DNA from 2 places in the Paraburkholderia sp. BL10I2N1 genome. Region 1 is predicted to be linked to the other one. Evidence: riboswitches for the same ligand, from Rfam matches in the RefSeq annotation. Region 1 holds a riboswitch; the other holds the start of a gene.
What was found. A riboswitch is a leader RNA that binds a small molecule or an ion and turns the genes downstream of it on or off. The one in region 1 is predicted to bind ZMP and ZTP.
Positions count from the first base shown of each region.

Region 2: another riboswitch for ZMP and ZTP. It lies ahead of B0G77_RS37605 (LysE family translocator); the one in region 1 lies ahead of glyA (serine hydroxymethyltransferase).

Region 1 covers NZ_SNWA01000001.1:693,522-702,951, forward strand. Annotated here, with positions in the region: gene B0G77_RS03250 (PilW family protein) at 1-451, opposite strand, end outside; gene B0G77_RS03255 (hypothetical protein) at 448-873, opposite strand; gene B0G77_RS03260 (GspH/FimT family pseudopilin) at 870-1,439, opposite strand; gene nrdR (transcriptional regulator NrdR) at 1,591-2,085, opposite strand; gene glyA (serine hydroxymethyltransferase) at 2,092-3,339, opposite strand; ZMP/ZTP riboswitch at 3,516-3,616, opposite strand; gene ydfG (bifunctional NADP-dependent 3-hydroxy acid dehydrogenase/3-hydroxypropionate dehydrogenase YdfG) at 3,802-4,548, shown strand; gene ybgC (tol-pal system-associated acyl-CoA thioesterase) at 4,606-5,085, shown strand; gene tolQ (protein TolQ) at 5,239-5,916, shown strand; gene tolR (protein TolR) at 5,927-6,373, shown strand; gene tolA (cell envelope integrity protein TolA) at 6,370-7,371, shown strand; gene tolB (Tol-Pal system beta propeller repeat protein TolB) at 7,486-8,778, shown strand; gene pal (peptidoglycan-associated lipoprotein Pal) at 8,812-9,318, shown strand; gene ybgF (tol-pal system protein YbgF) at 9,334-9,430, shown strand, end outside.
Region 2 covers NZ_SNWA01000002.1:3,373,561-3,382,990, reverse strand. Annotated here, with positions in the region: gene B0G77_RS37625 (malate/lactate/ureidoglycolate dehydrogenase) at 1-809, opposite strand, end outside; gene B0G77_RS37620 (M20 family metallopeptidase) at 890-2,353, opposite strand; gene B0G77_RS37615 (superinfection immunity protein) at 2,517-2,846, shown strand; gene B0G77_RS37610 (epoxide hydrolase family protein) at 2,875-4,029, shown strand; ZMP/ZTP riboswitch at 4,074-4,168, shown strand; gene B0G77_RS37605 (LysE family translocator) at 4,203-4,835, shown strand; gene B0G77_RS37600 (YodC family protein) at 4,961-5,248, opposite strand; gene B0G77_RS37595 (MFS transporter) at 5,910-7,385, opposite strand; gene B0G77_RS37590 (TetR/AcrR family transcriptional regulator) at 7,454-8,074, opposite strand; gene B0G77_RS37585 (OsmC family protein) at 8,205-8,630, opposite strand; gene B0G77_RS37580 (DUF4148 domain-containing protein) at 9,015-9,326, shown strand.

The sequences.
Region 1 (9,430 bases):
ATACGCCAGACGCGCCCTCGCTGGCCACCGAGCCTTCCACCGCTTGACCGAGGCAGTCGGTTGTCTGGCCGGTGGCTGAAGGCCAAGTGGATATGCTGTCGCCGACATAGCGGATGACGATCCCGTCCGAGTGGCTCGCGAGCGCCTCGCAGCCGGGACTCTCGTCGCCACCCGTGGGACGCCCACCCGAGCAGCCGAATAGTGCCGGCGCTGCGTTCTCGGGACTGGCGTCGACTGGCGTGAATCCGGCCATCTGGATCTGCTGCCCGAGCAGTGTCAGCGACACGACGCCGGCTTCGTTGATATGCGTCGCGTCGCTCGCGCGCGTAAAAGCGTCGCGCTGCGACCGATAAAGCGACACGGCACCTGCCGTCACCATCAGGCCAAGCGCGGTCGCGATCATCAACTCGAGCAGCGTGTGACCACGCCTCAGATATCGGCGCCGCTTCATTTCGCAAACGCTATTGCGCTGCAGGACATGCCTGGCGCAGCCGTGATGTCACCGCACGAATCAGGCACGTCGATCACCTCGCCCGACCTGCGCGCCTCCCGCAGCGCGGTCCACGTCACGCGTGCACTCGACATTCCGGCAGCCTGCACGCTGACCGACGCTTCGCCCTTCGGTAGAATGCTCGCGACACGCGCCTGCCATTGAGTCGCGTCAAAGCCACTCGCACCAGGCGCACGCATCGCTTCAACGATCGAGTCGGCGACGAATACCGCCCGCTCGCGCGCCGCCGTCGCATTCGCATGACGCGCAATCCAAAGTTGCGTTGCGATTAGAGCGAGCGCGGTCACGGCGGTTAGCGCCACGGCGAGCATCACTTCGATCAGCGTCCCGCCTGAACAACATCTCGCGTTCCGGCGCGTCACGACGCCGTCCCACTGCAAGGGCCCTCGGCGCTGCGTGCGCGACCGCCAGCGGCAATGCGCACACAACGTCGCCAGCGGGACCCGCCTGTTGCCGCCGATGGCGTGCGTGGCGCAATATCGAGGCTGCGAAAGCTACCGATGATCTGACCGGCCGGCGGAGTAAAAGCAATATCGGTTAATGTTCCGGTCACGCTGACCGCGGCAAGTTCTGGTTGCGCGCGCAACACCGACTGCCCTCCCGCTCGCTCGATCATCACCGCCCATCCGCATGACCAGTCCAGCGATCCATTCGCGCAGGCCTTGCTCGCTGCAAGGCATTGGCGTGCCGCATCGATACGACAAACCGTCACCCGCGCGCCGCGCCTGAGAGCCTCGTTACGCGCATAGGCGAATGTCGAGACGAGCGCCTTCGCGCGCGCATCGACCTGATCGCGTACATGCCATGCGACGAACGCCGGCGTTGCCATGACGGCGATCACCGCGAGCAACACGACAACGACCATCAATTCGACGAGCGTGAAGCCACGTCCACCAGATCGTCTAAAGACATTCAGTTTCATCTGCATTCCTGATTGATCAAAGAATGCACACAATCTACTGAGGCCTCAACGCAACGACAATCTGCCGAACGGCCAGGTAGCGAACGGGCGCTAGGGCACGCCAGAATTCAGGCGTAACGGAAACTGGACGGGATGAAAAATGCGGATGCGCGAAGACTCAGCGCTTGCGGGAAGGTTTGCCTGGAGCCGCGGCGGGTGTGGCCATGCGGCGAAACTCCTCGATCACGTCCTCGAATTCGGACACGTCCTCGAAGCGCCGGTAGACCGATGCAAAACGGACATAGGCAATCGTGTCGAGCCCGCGCAGTTCGTTCATGACGAGCTCACCGAGCCGGTCACTACGCACTTCGCGCTCGCCGCTGCCCAGCAACTGGTACTCGATGCGGGCGACGGCCGCGTCGATCGCGTCCGCTGCAACCGGGCGCTTGCGCAGCGCCAGTTGCATGCTCGCGACGATCTTGCGTCGATCGAATTCCGTGCGGCTGCCGTCCTTCTTGACGACCGATGGCAACGCCAGCTCGACCCGTTCATACGTCGTAAAGCGTTTGTCACAGGCCGGGCAGCGACGGCGCCGGCGAATCGCGGCGCCGTCTTCCGACACGCGGGAATCCACCACCTGTGTGTCGTCGTGCCGGCAGAAGGGGCAGCGCATGGCCTGTTAGCGATAAACCGGGAAGCGTTTCGTCAACTCGGCAACCTGCCCGCGTACGCGTTCGATCGTGGCTGCATCTTCCGGGTTGTCGAGCACGTCTGCGATCAGGTTGCCGACCTGCTCGGCTTCCTTCGGGCCGAAGCCGCGCGTCGTCATGGCCGGCGAGCCAAGACGCACACCGCTCGTAACGAACGGCTTTTCGGGGTCGTTCGGGATCGCGTTCTTGTTGACCGTAATGTGCGCTGCGCCGAGCGCCGCTTCCGCAGCCTTGCCGGTAATCTTCTTGGCACGCAGATCGACCAGCATCACGTGGCTTTCGGTACGGCCCGACACGATGCGCAGACCGCGCTTCACGAGAGTTTCCGCGAGCACGCGTGCGTTCTCGACGACCTTTTGCTGGTATTCCTTGAATTCCGGCGACAGCGCTTCCTTGAACGCGACGGCCTTGCCGGCTATCACGTGCATCAGCGGACCGCCCTGGATGCCCGGGAAGATCGCCGAATTGATCTGCTTCTCGAATTCGGCCTTCATCAGGATCACGCCGCCGCGCGGGCCGCGCAGGCTCTTGTGGGTGGTCGTCGTGACGAAATCGGCGTGAGGCACCGGGTTCGGGTAGACGCCCGCGGCGATGAGGCCCGCATAGTGCGCCATATCGACCATCAGGTATGCGCCGATCGATTTCGCGATTTTCGACAGGCGCTCAAAGTCGATGCGCAGCGAGAACGCCGACGCGCCGGCCACGATCAGCTTCGGCTTGTGTTCCTGGGCGAGCTTTTCGGCGGCGTCATAGTCGATATCCTCCGCCTCATTCAGGCCGTAGCTCACCACGTTGAACCACTTGCCCGACATGTTGACGGGCGAGCCGTGCGTCAGGTGGCCACCGTGCGCGAGGCTCATGCCCATGATCGTGTCGCCCGGCTTCAGCATGGCGAAGAACACGCCCTGATTCGCCTGCGAACCCGAGTTCGGCTGCACGTTGGCGGCTTCGGCGCCAAAAATCTGCTTCACGCGGTCGATCGCCAACTGCTCGACGATGTCCACGTATTCGCAGCCGCCGTAGTAACGCTTGCCGGGATAACCCTCAGCGTACTTGTTGGTCAGCTGCGAACCTTGCGCGGCCATCACAGCCGGGCTCGTGTAGTTTTCCGACGCGATCAGCTCGATGTGATCTTCCTGACGGCGGTTTTCCTGCTCGATCGCCTTCCAGATTTCGGGATCGACGTTGGCGATGGTGCTTTGGGCTCTGTCAAACATACGGTTTCCGTTAAGTGTTTTCAGGTTGACCGGATCGTGCGCCGAATTTCATGTAGAAAGCGTAGCGTTTACGCGGCGCTGCTGGCGACTGGGCCAGCCTTGGACGTTGCGGATGAAGAGGCGCCGCACACGCGAGGCAGGACAGCCACCGGCAGCGCAAACGACGGCGCGCGGATCTTGGCTGCCCAGGCGAACGGCAAAACGGCACCCTGCGCTTCACGGTGGGTGGCTCCACCTTGAACCCCCGAGGGTTCTATCGCCAGTCACGCAGGGATGAGCGCGTTAGTGTATTGGAAGCGCATCGAATAGGCAACCGCCGCGGGCAACGGCTTGCGGCGGCCGCCCGGGGGGCCAAACCGGGCGGGGAGACAGCCTTTTTGGGCCATGGTCTTCCTTGCCGCAGCGCCGCATTGGAAGTAGGCTTTGCACCTTCCTTTTTTCTCCTCCGACCAGGGAACAGCAATGATCGTCTTCGTTACAGGGGCGTCCGCCGGGTTCGGCGCTGCCATCGCCCGCGCTTTCGTCAAGGGTGGCCACAAGGTCGTCGCCACCGCGCGCCGCAAGGATCGCCTCGACGCGCTCGCCAGCGAGCTCGGCGACGCGCTTCTGCCGCTCGAACTCGATGTCCGCGATCGTGCTGCCGTCGAGGCCGCGCCCGCTGCACTGCCGGCAGAATTCGCCGGCATCGACGTGCTCGTCAACAACGCCGGGCTCGCGCTCGGCCTCGAGCCCGCGCAGCGCGCGGAGCTCGACGACTGGACAACCATGATCGACACCAATTGCACCGGCCTCGTGCAGGTGACCCGTGCCCTGCTGCCTGGCATGGTCGAGCGCAATCGCGGGCATGTGTTCAATCTCGGCTCGGTGGCAGGAAGCTGGCCGTATCCGGGTGGCAACGTATACGGCGCGACCAAGGCCTTCGTGCGCCAGTTCAGCCTGAATCTGCGCGCCGACCTGGCCGGCACGGCCATCCGCGTGACGGACATCGAGCCGGGCCTGTGCGGCGGCACCGAATTCTCGAACGTGCGCTTTCGCGGCGACGACGAAAAAGCGGCCAACGTGTACCAGAACGTTCAGCCGCTGACCGCGGAGGACATCGCCGATTCGATCTACTGGATCGCAACGCGCCCGGCGCACGTCAACATCAACACGATCGAGCTGATGCCCGTCGCGCAGTCGTTTGCCGGGCTGAGCATCCATCGCGGCTAGGTCACGCCAGGCGGAACGTGCCCCCGAAATCACGGGGGTGGCGTGCGTTCCGGTAAAATGCGCGGTATGGATATGTCTACCAGCCATCCCGGCACCGAAATCGGCTTCACCTGGCCGATCCGGGTGTATTACGAAGATACCGACGCCGGCGGCATCGTGTTTTACGCGAATTACCTGAAGTTTTTCGAGCGCGCGCGCACCGAATGGCTGCGAGCGTGCGGCGTCGACCAGGCCCGGCTTACGGATGAAACCGGCACGATGTTCATTGTGCGTAGCGCTGCGCTTGATTTTCGCGCTCCAGCCCGCCTCGACGACGTCGTGACGGTCATCAGCCGGATCGAGCGCCTGGGCCGCGCGTCGGTCGATTTCGCGCAGGAAGCCTGGCGTGAAGGTACGCTACTTGCTATGGGGAGCATCCGGGTCGGTTGCGTCGATCGGACCGCGATCAAGCCCATCGCCATTCCTCCGCCGGTCCTCGCTGCGTTGCGACGCGGACCCGGGCAAACTGGAACCGGTTTGTCAACCGCAGGCGCCTGAGTACCGTTGTTACGGGGCCAGTGAACTCGTATCGATCACGCAACACAAAGCATGGTTCGGCCAGCGCTTCGCCGAGGCTTCCGGTTTCCCCGCGGAAAGCTTCGATGAGCCCTTCAGCCGGACGCCCCTTCCGGGACGTTACAGCGAACCTATATGAACACTACACAAGATCTGTCGATCATTTCTCTCGTTCTTAATGCGAGCCTGCTGGCGCAGGCAGTGATGGCCCTGTTGCTGCTGCTGTCGGTAATGTCGTGGACTTTCATCTTCCGCAAGTGGTTTGCAATCCGGCGCGCGCGCGCGCAGACCGAGCGCTTCGAGCGCGACTTCTGGTCCGGCGGCGACCTGCAGGCGCTGTATCAAAGCGCTGCCAACAACCGTCACACGATCGGCGCGCTCGAGCGGATCTTCGAGTCCGGCATGCGTGAATTCCTGAAGGGCAAGGAGAAGCGTCTGAACGATCCGGGCGCGATTCTCGACGGCGCACGCCGCGCAATGCGCGCCGCGTTTCAGCGCGAAATGGACGTGCTCGAAGCGAATCTTGCGTTCCTCGCCTCGGTCGGCTCGGTCAGCCCGTACATTGGCCTGTTCGGCACTGTTTGGGGGATCATGAATGCGTTTCGCGGCCTCGCGAACGTTCAGCAGGCAACGCTCGCCAATGTCGCGCCCGGTATCGCCGAAGCGCTAACCGCGACGGCCATCGGCCTCTTCGCCGCAATTCCTGCGGTGGTCGCCTACAACCGCTACGCGCACGATATCGACCGCCTCGCGATCCGCTTCGAGACCTTCATCGAAGAGTTCTCGAACATCCTGCAGCGCCAGGCGCACTAAGGAGTCCACGATGGCCGGTTCCTCCCGTTCAAGCATGCGTGGCGGCCGCTCACGCCGCGCCATGGCCGATATCAACGTCGTGCCGTACATCGACGTGATGCTCGTGTTGCTCGTGATCTTCATGGTGACCGCGCCCCTTGTCGCACCATCGATCGTCAATCTGCCGACAGTCGGCGGCGCAGCACCTCAGCAGCAGACGCCGCCTGTGATCGTCAATATCCGCGCCGACGGCAAGATGAGCGTCAAGTACAAGGACGACGCCGGCACCCAGCAGCAGGAAGACATGACGAAGGCCGATCTGAACAGCTTCATCACCGACCGCGCACAGACCCATGCCGATCAGCCGGTCGTGATCGCCGCCGACAAGACGGTCAAATATGAAGTCGTGATGAACGTGATGTCCGACCTGAAGTCTCGTGGCGTCAAACGCGTTGGATTGCTCGTCAAATCGCAATGACCCGGAAGAACTCCGCCTATCCGCTCCGGCCACCGCGAGAACGCGGGACGTGGCGCGCATTCGTGCTCGCGCTGCTGATGCACGTGCTGCTCGGGTTCTTCCTGTATCACGGCATTCACTGGCAGAACAGCACACCCGCCGGCGCCGAAGCCGAGCTGTGGACCGAAGTGCCCGACACGTCGGTTCCGCGGCCCGTACCGCCTCCGCCCGCTCCGGTCGCCCCTGCCCCGCCGGTTCAGAACGAACAGGCCGATATCGCACTGCAGGAAAAGAAGCGCAGGCAACAGGAAGCTGCGCGCGAGGCCCAGCTGGCCGAACAGCAGCGTCAGAAGTTGCAGGCGCAGCAGGAAGCGGAAGCCAAACGCCAGCAACAACTGGCGCAGCAGCAGGCCGAGGACCTCGCCGCACAGAAGGCTGCGGCAGCGAAGCAGAAGCAGCAACAGCAACTGGCCGACAAGCTGAAACAGCAGCAACTGGCCGAACAGCAGAAGCAGCAGCTAAAGCAGCAGCAGGACGAAGAGAAGCAGGCGCAGGCTGAAGCGCAGAAAAAGATCGACGCGGAGAAAGCGGCCAGGGCGAAGGCGCAAGCCCAGGCCGAAGCGCAGTCGAAGAAACTCGACGAGGAACGCCGCGCCCGTCTGGCGCAGATGCAGGGCATGGCCGGCGGCGAAGGCTCGACGGGCAATGGTCTCGCGAAGAGCGGCACCGGCAGCGGCGCGGGCGGCACGGCGGCGTCGCCGGGCTATGCAGAGAAGGTGCAGCGCCGGGTGCGTCCGAACATCGTCTGGGCCGGCGACACGCAGGGGCTCGAAACCGTCGTCGCGGTACGCTGTGCGCCGACCGGTACACTCCTGAGCGCAACGATCACGCGCGCCAGTGGCAACGGCCAGTGGGACGACGCGGCGCTGCGCGCCGTCCAGCGCTCCGATCCAATGCCACTCGACGTCAACGGCAAGACACCGGCCAGCTTTACGATTACGTTGCGGCCGGCAGGTTGACGGCAGATGCGGCGCCCCGCCAGGCGGGGCGCACTCGGGAACGAATCGTTCGTTTTCGGGTCTCTCTGCTGTCGTAAAGTGTTAGAAAATCTGTTTTTGGAGAATCCATACAGCATGAGTTTGATGACCAAGTCAGGCCTGAGGGTGCTCCTGGCGTCGTGCCTGATCGCGGCGGGCAGCAGTGCAAATGCGCAGCTCAATGTCCTTGTTACGGGCGTCGGGTCCACCCAGTTTCCGATCGCGACGGCGAATTTCGCCAATGAAGCGAATTCCCCTCAGCAGGTCAGCACGATCGTGCGGCAGGATCTGCAACGCAGCGGCAAATTCACCAATATCGATGCTGGCAGCGCTCCCGTTTCGGAAAACGATTCCGTCGACCTCGGCAGCTGGAAAGCCAAGGGCGCGGACGCATTTGTCTCGGGCAGCGTGAACCGCCTGGCGAACGGCCAGTACGAAGTCCGTTTCAAGCTCTACGACACCGTCAAGCAGCAGAGCCTCGGGGGCCTCGTGCTCGTGAGCCCGGAAAGCGGCCTGCGGATGAGCGCGCACAAGGTCGCCGACTACATCTATGCAAAGCTGATGGGCACGCGCGGCGCGTTCGCTACCCGTCTCTCGTATGTCATCAAGACGGGCGGCCGGTACCAGCTGCAGGTCTCCGATTCGGACGGTCAGGACGCGCACATCGCACTGTCGAGCCCGGAGCCGATCATCTCTCCGGCATGGTCGCCGGATGGCACGAAGGTCGCGTACGTCTCGTTCGAGAAGAAGAAGCCGATCGTCTACATCCACGATCTGCCTACGGGCCGACGCATCATCGTGTCGGACCAGAAGGGCAACAACAGTGCGCCGGCGTGGTCGCCTGATGGCCGCACGCTCGCCGTCGCGCTCTCGCGCACCGGCAACACGCAGATTTTCGCCGTCAACGCAGACGGTAGCGGTCTGCGTCGCCTGACGCAAGGCAGCTCGATTGATACCGAACCCGCCTTCTCTCCCGACGGACAGTCGATCTACTTCACGAGCGACCGCGGCGGCGCACCGCAGATCTACAAGATGCCGGCCCAGGGCGAAAGCGCGGGTCCGGCGCAGCGCGTCACGTTCACCGGCAGCTATAACACGAGCCCGCGCGTGAGCCCGGACGGCAAGCAACTCGCGTACATCTCGCGCACGGGCGGCGGCTTCAAGCTGTTCGTTCAGGACCTGCAGTCCGGCGCGGCAACGGGTCTTACCGACACAACACATGACGAATCGCCCAGCTTCGCGGCGAACGGTCAGTACATTCTTTACGCCACTGAGGTAAACGGCCGTGGCGTGTTGGCTGCGGTGTCGACCGACGGTCGTACCCACCAGGTCCTGTCCGTTCAGGGCGGCAGCGTTCGCGAGCCGTCCTGGGGCCCGTTTATGCAATAACATTTAGGCAATAACACACAAGGAGAGTTACAAATGATGTCCAAACTTCGTATCGCATTTGCCGTATTGATGGTCGCTGCGTTGGCCGCATGTCATTCGGGTGTCAAGCTGGACGAAAACGCCAACAAGGGCGCAGTCGGCACGCAACCAAACCCGAACGCGGTTGCGCAGGTGAACGTCGATCCGCTGAACGATCCGAACAGCCCGCTCGCCAAGCGCAGCGTCTTTTTTGATTTCGACAGCTACTCGGTACGCGACGACTACCAGCCGCTGCTGCAGCAACACGCGCAATACCTGAAGAGCCATCCGGAACGCCACGTCCTGATCCAGGGCAACACCGACGAGCGCGGCACGAGCGAGTACAACCTGGCACTCGGCCAGAAGCGTGCTGAAGCCGTGCGTCGTTCGCTGTCGCTGCTGGGCGTGCCCGATTCGCAGATGGAAGCCGTGAGCCTCGGCAAGGAAAAGCCGCTGGCGACGGGTCATGACGAAGCGTCGTGGGCACAGAACCGCCGCGCCGATCTCGTCTATCAACAGTAACGGATCATGAGCCGAATGACGCACCGTTTCTCCTGGCTGCGGGTTGCCGCAGCGGCCTGCGTGGCGGGCTCGGCCTTGATGGCCGCACCCGCGCATGCTGGCATGTTCGACG
Region 2 (9,430 bases), on a different contig from region 1:
TTCTGAAGCGAGCCGGAATGTGTCGTATAGCCGCCAGACAGAGCGCCACCGAATATCTCGCACATCGCCGCGAGCCCGAAGCCTTTGTGGCCGCCCATTGGCATCAATGAGCCGAAGGGCTCCTCCATCATCACCTTCGGTTCGATACTCGGACGCCCTTCGTGGTCGATCAATGTTCCAACCGGCGTGCGCTTACCCTGGTTATAGGCGACACGCGCCTTGCCGTAGGCGATCGCACTCGTCGCGAAATCGAGAACAAGTGGCGGCCTGCCGGTGCTGGGAAACGCCGCGCAAAACGGATTGGTGCCGATGCGCCGGTCAGCGCCTCCAAACGGAGCGACCAACGGATCGCCCGCCACGTTGACAAAATGGAAGGACACGAGCCCTGCCTTCGCGCATTGCTCAGCCCAGTGTCCGATGCGCCCAATGTGATGCGCTCCGCGCAGTCCGACCGCGCACAGGCCCAGCTTCGTTGCGCGCTCGATGCCGAGTTCCATCGCCTCGAAGGCCACAACCTGACCGAAGCCTTTGCCGCCTTCAACGGTCAGCACGGCGCCCGCATCCCGCACCACATCCGCATGCTGGTTCAGTTGCAGTTCGCCTTCGCGCAGCGATGCGACATAGCGCGGGATCATGCCCACGCCATGCGAGTCGTGCCCGGTCAGATTTGACGCGACGAGGTGATCGGCGACCAGTTCCGCCTCGCGCGGCGCGCTACCCGCCTGTTCCCAGATCGCCCGCACGAAGGCGTGAAGTTGACCGGCCGCGATGCGGAGGGACATTGACTGGGTAGCGTACTGGTCGTTCATGCGTCGGCTTGACTCGCAAAAAAGAGACGTGGGATGCGTGATGCACCAGGTTCGTCTGGACCTGACGTCATGCGCGCCGCTCAGGGCGCGGCGGCAATGACTTCCGCGACGGTCGCAGTGAGCTTCTTCGCATATGGAACGTGGAGGAATTCATTCGGCCCATGCGCGTTCGACTTCGGCCCGAGCACGCCGCACACCATGAACTGCGAACTCGGGAAACCCTCCTGCAACACGTTCATCAAGGGGATCGTACCGCCCTGCCCCATGTACGCACAGTCCGCGCCGTAGTGTTGCAGCGACGCGCCGTTGAGCGCCGACGCAAGCCACGGGGCAAGGTCGGGCGCGCTCCAGCCGGTTGCCGCGCCCGGATCCGGCTTGAACGTCACCTTCGCGTTGTACGGCGGATCGAATTCGAGCAGCGCCTTTAGTTTGGCGACAGCCTTCACCGCGTCGATCAGCGGAGGCAGCCGCAGCGAAAGCTTGAACGCGGTGCGCGGTCGCAGCACGTTGCCCGCATCGGCAAGCGAAGGCAGACCCGATGCACCCGTGACAGACAGCGACGGACGCCATGTCGAATTCAGCAGCGCCTCTTGGGGATCCGTCGTCGTAGGCAATACCTGACGGCCATCCTGGCCGCACGCCCACGGCAATTTTTTCCATACGTCGTCGCCCATGATGTGGGCTGTGGCCCCGGCTTCGAGCAGGCGGTTCGGCGGAATCGGGCAATGAAAACCCTTCGGCAGCAGATTGCCTGTCGAAGCATCTTCGAGCCGCTCGAACAGTTGCCGCATGATGCGGAAGCTCGACGGCGCAATGCCACCGTATCCGCCCGAGTGAATGCCTTCGTCGAGCACCTGCACTTCGAGGTCGCCCGCGACGAGGCCGCGCAACGACGTGGTGAGCCAGAGCTGGTCATAGTTACCGGCGCCCGAATCGAGGCAGACGACCAGTCCGACCTTGCCGAGGCGGTCACGCAATGCGTCGACATAGGGCAGCAGATCGTAGCTGCCGGACTCCTCGCAGGTTTCGATGATGCCGACGCAGCGCGGGCGTTCGATGCCCTGTGCGTCGAGCGCCGCCAGCGCGGTGAGGCTCGCGTAGATTGCGTAGCCATCGTCCGCGCCGCCACGGCCGTAGAGCTTGCCGTCTTCGAACTTCGGCGTCCACGGCCCGAGGTCGTTGCGCCAGCCTGCAAATTCCGGCTGCTTGTCGAGGTGCCCATACAGCACGATCGTGTCGGTGCTGTTTGAACGCGTTGCCGGCGTTTCGAAGAAAATCACCGGCGTGCGGCCCGGGAGGCGAACGATTTCAAGTTTCAGACCGCGCACGGGTTGTTGCTCTGCCCATTGCGCCGCGTCGGTTACCACGCGCTCGATGAAGCCGTGTTCCGCCCAGTCGGGATCGAAAGCGGGGCTCTTCGCGGGCACCGCAATATAGTCAGTGAGCGCCGGTACGATCTCGTCGTTCCACTTGCGGTCGACGAATTCACGAAGCGCATCGTGATTAATCTGTTGAGCGTGCTGGGCGGTGTCGTCAGAGATCATGGTGGCGGGTCCATTACGTTCAAAACGACAATGATAGACCCGTTCAGGAACGCCCGGCACTGGCCGGATGGCCGACTGGCGTCAAACGGGAAGCTGCGCGATTCTTTCATTCGAGCGACAATCGGACGATACGCCCTACGCCCTACGCCATCAGGAGCCTCTCATGGGTGGCAACATCGTGGTTCAGGTCATCGCGGCGGGGCTCGCACTCGCGCTCTACTTCCTGCCGTCGATTCTTGCGGACCGGCGCAAGCGCCACGACCTTCTGGTTATCGCGCTCTTCAACGCCTGCCTCGGCTGGACGGTATTCGGCTGGCTGCTCGCGTTGTTCTGGGCGCTGCAACCCGATCCGCCCGGGAACGTTGCAGGCGAAGTCGTCGCGAACCGCCGCAACGTCGTGCTTCGCGTATTCTCGACGCAGCTTGCCGCACGCGTGCGGGCGCGCGCCACACGCAATGCAGCGCGCGAAGAGAGCGAAAGACCCAGGAAATGAAACGTGCAACTGACAGGAGAATCGTGCGATGCAGGTGACGCCCTTCGAGATCACCGTACCCGACACACAGCTCGTCGCGCTCAGCGCGCGTCTGAAGCATACGCGCTGGCCCGATCACTATGACGGCGCACCCTGGGCGCTCGGCGTCGATCCTGCCTATCTTCGCGAACTGGCCGACTACTGGGCGACGGGTTACGACTGGCGCGCCGCGGAGCGACGGCTAAACCGCGAGCCGCAATTCATGGCGCGGGTCGGCGGGCTGAATATGCACTTCCTGCATCGCCATGGCGTCGGGCCGCGGCCCTACCCGCTCGTCATCACGCACGGCTGGCCCGGGTCGTTCATCGAATTCCTGGACCTGCTGCCTCATCTGTGCGATCCGGCGTCGGTCGGCGCGGACCCGTCCGATGCGTTCGATGTCGTTGTGCCCTCGCTGCCCGGCTTCGGTTTTTCGGAGCGCCCCGTGAAGTCCGGCATCTCTGCCTTTGCGACCGCCGACCTATGGGTCGAATTGATGCGCGGGCTCGGATACGAGCATTTCGGCGCGCAAGGCGGCGATCTCGGCGCTGCGGTTTCGATCGCCCTTGCGTACCGGCATCCGCAACAAGTCGACGGCCTGCACCTGAATTATCTGCCGGGTTCGTACGAGCCGCCACTCACCATGGACGATCCGCCCGTCTCGGGAAAGGAGCAGGCGTTCCTTGATGCAAAGGCGGCTTGGACCGCACTCGAAGGCGGTTACGCGCACGTGCACAGCACAAAGCCGCAAACGCTCGCCACGGCGCTGAACGATTCGCCTGCTGGTCTCGCCGCCTGGCTCGTCGAGAAATTCCGTGCGTGGAGCGATTGCAATGGCGACGTCGAGAGCAAGTTCTCGAAGGACGAACTGCTGACGAACCTGTCGCTCTACTGGCATACGCAAACCATCGGTTCGTCAATGCGCTTCTATTGGGAGATGCGTCAGCAGCCGCTGCGTTTTGCAACCGGCCAGCGCGTGCGCCCGCCGCTCGGCTTTGCACGTTTTCCGAAGGAGATCAGCCGGCCGCCGCGGTCGTGGATCGAACGCGTGTTCGAGGTGGCGCAATGGGCCGACATGCCGCGCGGCGGCCACTTTGCCGCGATGGAACAACCGGCCTTGCTCGCCGAAGAAATCCGCCGCTTCTTCCGGCCGCTGCGCCGCTGACATGGACGCCGGGTGCGCGTCTTCCTGCGCCGTGGATATAATCACCCGGTCCGCGTAACTGGCGCTGAAGATGGAAACACCATCGGGGAACGTGGACCGCGAGCCCGCTCGCGTTGCGCCGCGCGCCTGGGCATTGCCTGATCAACCTGGATCAACCTCTACGGAACCCTGCAATGCCGCACACTTCCAGTCTGCTGACCTTCGCACTCGTCGCGCTCGGGATGGCGCTCACGCCAGGCCCGAACATGATCTATCTGATTTCCCGCTCTATCTGCCAGGGGCGCACCGCCGGTCTGATTTCTCTTGGCGGCGTCGCGCTCGGCTTCCTGTTCTATATGCTGTCCGCAGCGTTCGGAATCACGGCGCTGCTGCTGGCAGTGCCATTCGCTTATGACACGTTGCGCTTTGGCGGCGCATTGTATCTGCTCTGGCTTGCATGGCAGGCCGTGAAGCCCGGCGGCCGCTCGCCGTTCCAGGTGCGCGACCTGCCCGCCGACAGTCCGCGCAAGCTGTTTACGATGGGCTTTGTCACCAACCTGCTGAATCCGAAGATCGCGGTGCTGTATCTGTCGCTGCTGCCGCAATTCATCGATCCGGAGCACGGCAGTGTGCTCGGTCAATCGCTGACACTTGGGGTCGTGCAGGTCGCGCTCAGTCTGACGATCAATTCGATCGTTGCGGTGACGGCAGGGTCGATCGCCACATTCCTTGCCAGGCGTCCGACATGGGTCGTCATCCAGCGCTGGTTGATGGGCACCGTGCTCGCCGGCCTCGCCGTGCGGATGGCGACCGAGGCGCGTCGTTAGTCTGCGATTGCCGGAGATTGAGTGCCGCGTGCCATGGTGCAGCGGCCGCATCTAAAGCGCGGATTTACCGCGGCTGTGTCAATGCAGCCGTGCTGCAGAACTGAAGCGGAGCGTGAACCCTGGTGTCACGCGCGTCCGGAATATCCGAAGCGGGCGAATTTCTGCAACTGCACCGAGCCCGCCGGAATGGAGCGCGGTTCGAGCCGCACCCTGTCTGGCTCGAACAGTTCCTGGCGCAGTTCGCCATCATCGTCGAACCACTGGCACACGAGCCAGTCGCCTTCGACCAACGCGACGGGACCGACGTGCGTCACCGTCATGCGTGGGCCGCCTGACCTCAGCGTCACCACGTCGCCAACGCTGAATGAGGCGGTTTGCGGCGTGTCAGATGTGTCGAAGGTAGCGGTCAGCATGGGATCCCCGGTACGAAAGCATCATTGCGCCCCTGCTGTCCCTGGCCGCGGCTTGCGCCGTTATGGCAACAACCGCGCGGCAAGACAGACTATCCGTCAGCCTCAAAAAATGGGCTAACAACACAGTTGACAGCGAGGTCGGAAACGCCCGAACCAGAAAACCGGTGAATGCCGATGATGAAAACCAGGAAGCGACCGACTGCCAGGGATAACCCACATTTCGACCGCAAAACTGTTTATCGCCGGACTCACAACCACCGGATAGGCGAGCGATTTAAAAGACGAGTCAAGATTAACAATTGAATTTATTTGAAGCAAGTGATTTTTAAAGATACGGTTTTATTGCTGCGTGGATTAGCCCTCCGCCACGCCCCAGACCTGTGACGCACCGCCGCACGGCTTATCTGTCTAGCACCGCCAGAATAAAAACAAACCACCTGGTTACTTTTTAAAGTCGTAAAACACACTACCGCCATTTGTCAGACATGCGAAACCAGACGGCCATGAAATCGATATTATTTTGAATAGATACCCTCTTTTTCATCACCCATAAATACATGGTGCATCAATGATCGCAGCAAACCGCCATTATTTGATTAGATGAAACGCTGAAAACGTTTCCGCATTGCAGTATTCGCGGAGGAACACTGCAACACGCCCGTTAGCGATCGGGCTGGGCTCGCTGCAGCACAGCACGCTGATGTCTCACCAGCAGCACGCTCAAACCAATGCAAGCGACCAGCAACGCCGCGGTGATGCCGATACAGAACTGGAAGGCCTGGGCGTATGCCTCTGGCGTCGCGCGCTGGCCCAGAACACCGAAGAACGCGCCGCTGATCGCGGCCGTGCCGAACGCGGCGCCTATCTGCAGCGTCGACGAGACGACGCCCGATGCCAACCCGGCCTTCTCCGGCACGACTTCGGCGAGCACGATGCGCATGAGCGAAGGCAGCACGAGACCGTGTCCGATGCCGGCGCACACGAGGCTCACGTAAAAGATCAGATCGGGCAAGGCGCTCTGGCCAGCGGCCCATGTCGTCACAGAAAAACCGACCGCCAGCATCGAGAACCCGAGCGTCAGGACGTGGGCACCGATATGCCGCACGACAACCGGCGACAGCAACGGACCGACGATGAAACCCGCCGCGAACGGCATGATGGCGATGCCCGACTCGAGCGGTGTCCAGCGCAGGCCGGTTTGCAGATAGATACCGTAAGTCAGGAAAAATGCGCTTTCACAATAGAACAGGAATGCGAGCACCAGGCCGATCGCAAAAGCCGGGTTGCGGAACAACTGGAGATCGACGAGCGGGTGGCCGCCTGCGCGCTCGATCCCGCGTTCCGTCGCGATGAATAACGCCAGCACGGGCAGGCTAAGCGCGAACATCATGAACGTCCATGCGGGCCAGCCGGCTTCCCGCCCGTGAGTCATCGGATAGATGATCAGCAACAGCAGCAGCGACAGCAGCGCGACCCCCTTCAAGTCGACACCCGTGCGAACAGCCGGCTGACTTTCCGGCACGAACTTCCACGTTCCGAAGAACGCAACCAGCCCAACCGGGATGTTGATCAAAAAGATGATTCGCCAGTCGAGGCCGAACGGATGGTAAGTGATCAGGGCGCCGCCGCCGAGCTGGCCCGCGATCGACGAGAGTCCGAACACAAAGCCGTAGAAGCTCATCACTTTGGTCTGCTGGTGCGCCGGAACGACGGCCCGGATCGTGGCGAGCACCTGTGGCGCCATCACGGCCGCCGCAATCCCCTGAACGATCCGGGAGAGCACGAGCGCGTGGCCGCTCGTCGCGAAGCCGCACAACGCCGACGCGATCACAAACCCCGCCATGCCGGCCATGAACATCCGCTTGCGGCCGAACAGGTCGCCAAGCCGTCCGCCCGTAATCAGCAAAACCGCGTAGGCCGACGCGTACGCCGAGACAATCAGTTGCAGCTGCGCGTCGGTGGCGCCAAGGCCGGCATGAATCGATGGCAGCGCCAGGTTAACGATGAAGTAATCGAGTGGCGCCAGAAACGCGCCGATGAAGAGCACGGCCAGCGCGAGTCCCTGGCGCTCGAAACGCTGGGGAGACGCGGCAGGCGGCGCGCCTGCCACGAACGGGCTGGTTGCTGACTCTGTCATACCCACTCTGGCGGACTTCAGGCATTCACTATTCATGACTGATCGTTCAACAATTATCCAAAAAAATTTCAGACCAACGCGCGCATCGCCAGATCGACGATGGCGCTCAGCTGAGCTTCGTCCCGCGGCACTTTGCCGAGTACACGCAAGCCTTGCGTGATACACAGCAGAAAATCGCCGACGGCTTTTTCATCGAGACTGGAACTGAATGCGCCACTGGCCTGCCCGCGGATGACCGCGGCTGCCAGCAAGGTGGCGGTACGGCGCTGGATCGATTCGATGCGTGCACGTAGCACCTCATCGCCCGGCAGCATTTCAAGGGTGGCGTTCGTGATGAAGCAGCCACGTTGTCCGCTCAGCGCCGAAGCGGCCCGGGCGTAGTGCATCAGTGCGTTACGCAATGCCTCTTCCGGCGGAACGTTGGCATTGAGGCGCTCGACGAGCCGCGCAACCGAACCATCTGCGTAATGATCCAGCGCCGCCAGCATGATGCTGTGCTTGTCGCCGAATACACCGTACAGGCTGCCGCGCAGCACGCCGGTGGCCTTGCAAAGGTCATCGATCGAGGTGGCGTGATAGCCGTGCTTCCAGAACACCTCGCTCGCGTTCGCCAGCACGGTTTCCGTATCGAACTCGCGTGGGCGGCCGCGGGCAGCGGCAGATTTTTTCGAAGCGGCGGGCTTGTCCATTGATCGATATTATGACCAATCGTTCAAGAATTCAAGCCCGCTTTTTGACGTGAGGCAAAAGAGCTGGCACCTGCCCCACGTCTGCGACGCTTTCGCGAACAGTCGACCTGACAGGTACGACTGGCCGCGCTCAGGTTTCGAGCTTCGCCTCCATCGTGATGGTGGCGTTCAGCACCTTCGATACCGGGCAACCTGCTTTGGCGTCGGCAGTGGCCTTGTCGAATGCGGCCTTGTCGCCGCCCGGAATCTTGACGTTCACGTCGAGATGAACCGCCGTAATTGCGAAGCCGCCATCGGACTTGTCGAGCGTGACCGTGGCGGTCGTGCCGATGCGTTCGGGCTTGATGCCGGCCTTCCCCAATTCGGCCGAGAGCGCCATGGAGAAGCAGCCCGCGTGCGCCGCTGCGATCAGTTCTTCAGGGTTCGTGCCGATGCCGCTTTCGAAGCGCGTTGCAAACGAATACTGGGTGTCCTTGAGTACGCCGCTATCGGTGGAGATCGAGCCTTTGCCGTCCTGCAGGCCACCTTGCCAGACTGCTGATGCCTTACGCTTCATCGTCTTCTCCTGTTGTGCCCTGTCTGCGCAGCCGTGATGCCGCCTTCATGCCGGGTGCAACGGTCTCGCCCGAGAGGTTTGCGGTTCGGCATGCGTCACGTGCGCCGCGCTTCGCGACAGGCGCGGGCGTGGACCGGCTTTCATCATAGGCTGTTCGCAGTGTCAGCGCAGTGAAGGTGAGGTGAAAGGCCAGGGCAGATGCCGTTGCATACTCCGCCTGCCATGCCGCGCTTTCGAACCCACCAGCTATTTCATCAAAATTCGCAATAATTCATATCTAAAATCGTGATTTATCACCCATGAGACGAGGAATAAACTTGATTCAACGGTTCAGGCAAGGCGATTAAGCCGCAAAGAACCAATAATCAAACCTCGGAGGTTGTCATGAAGTCAGTTCTTTCCGCAGCACTCATTGCATCGGTTCTCGCTATTCCGGCGGTCTCGTTCGCGCAGCAATCGAATGGCCCGGTGACCCGCGCCCAGGTTCGCGCCGAGGTTGTCGAAGCGCAAAAGGCCGGCCTGCTTAACCAGAACGACACGACTTACCCGAAGCTGTACGCGGCGCAAACCTCAACCCCGGACTCGGTTACGCCGCGACAAGCCGAAGCAGTCGGTGGCGTGAACACCGGGACGTTGCAAGCGGGTGCCCGCCCGACAGTCGAAAACCCGATCTTCTCGACCTATCGCGGGCAGTAAGTCCAGGCGTAGGTTCAAGCAGCAAAGCATCAGACTCAAGAGAAACGCCCCGGCTGGCAGCGCCAGTCGGGGCGTTTTTCATGTGATTTTCGGGCGCGCAGAGC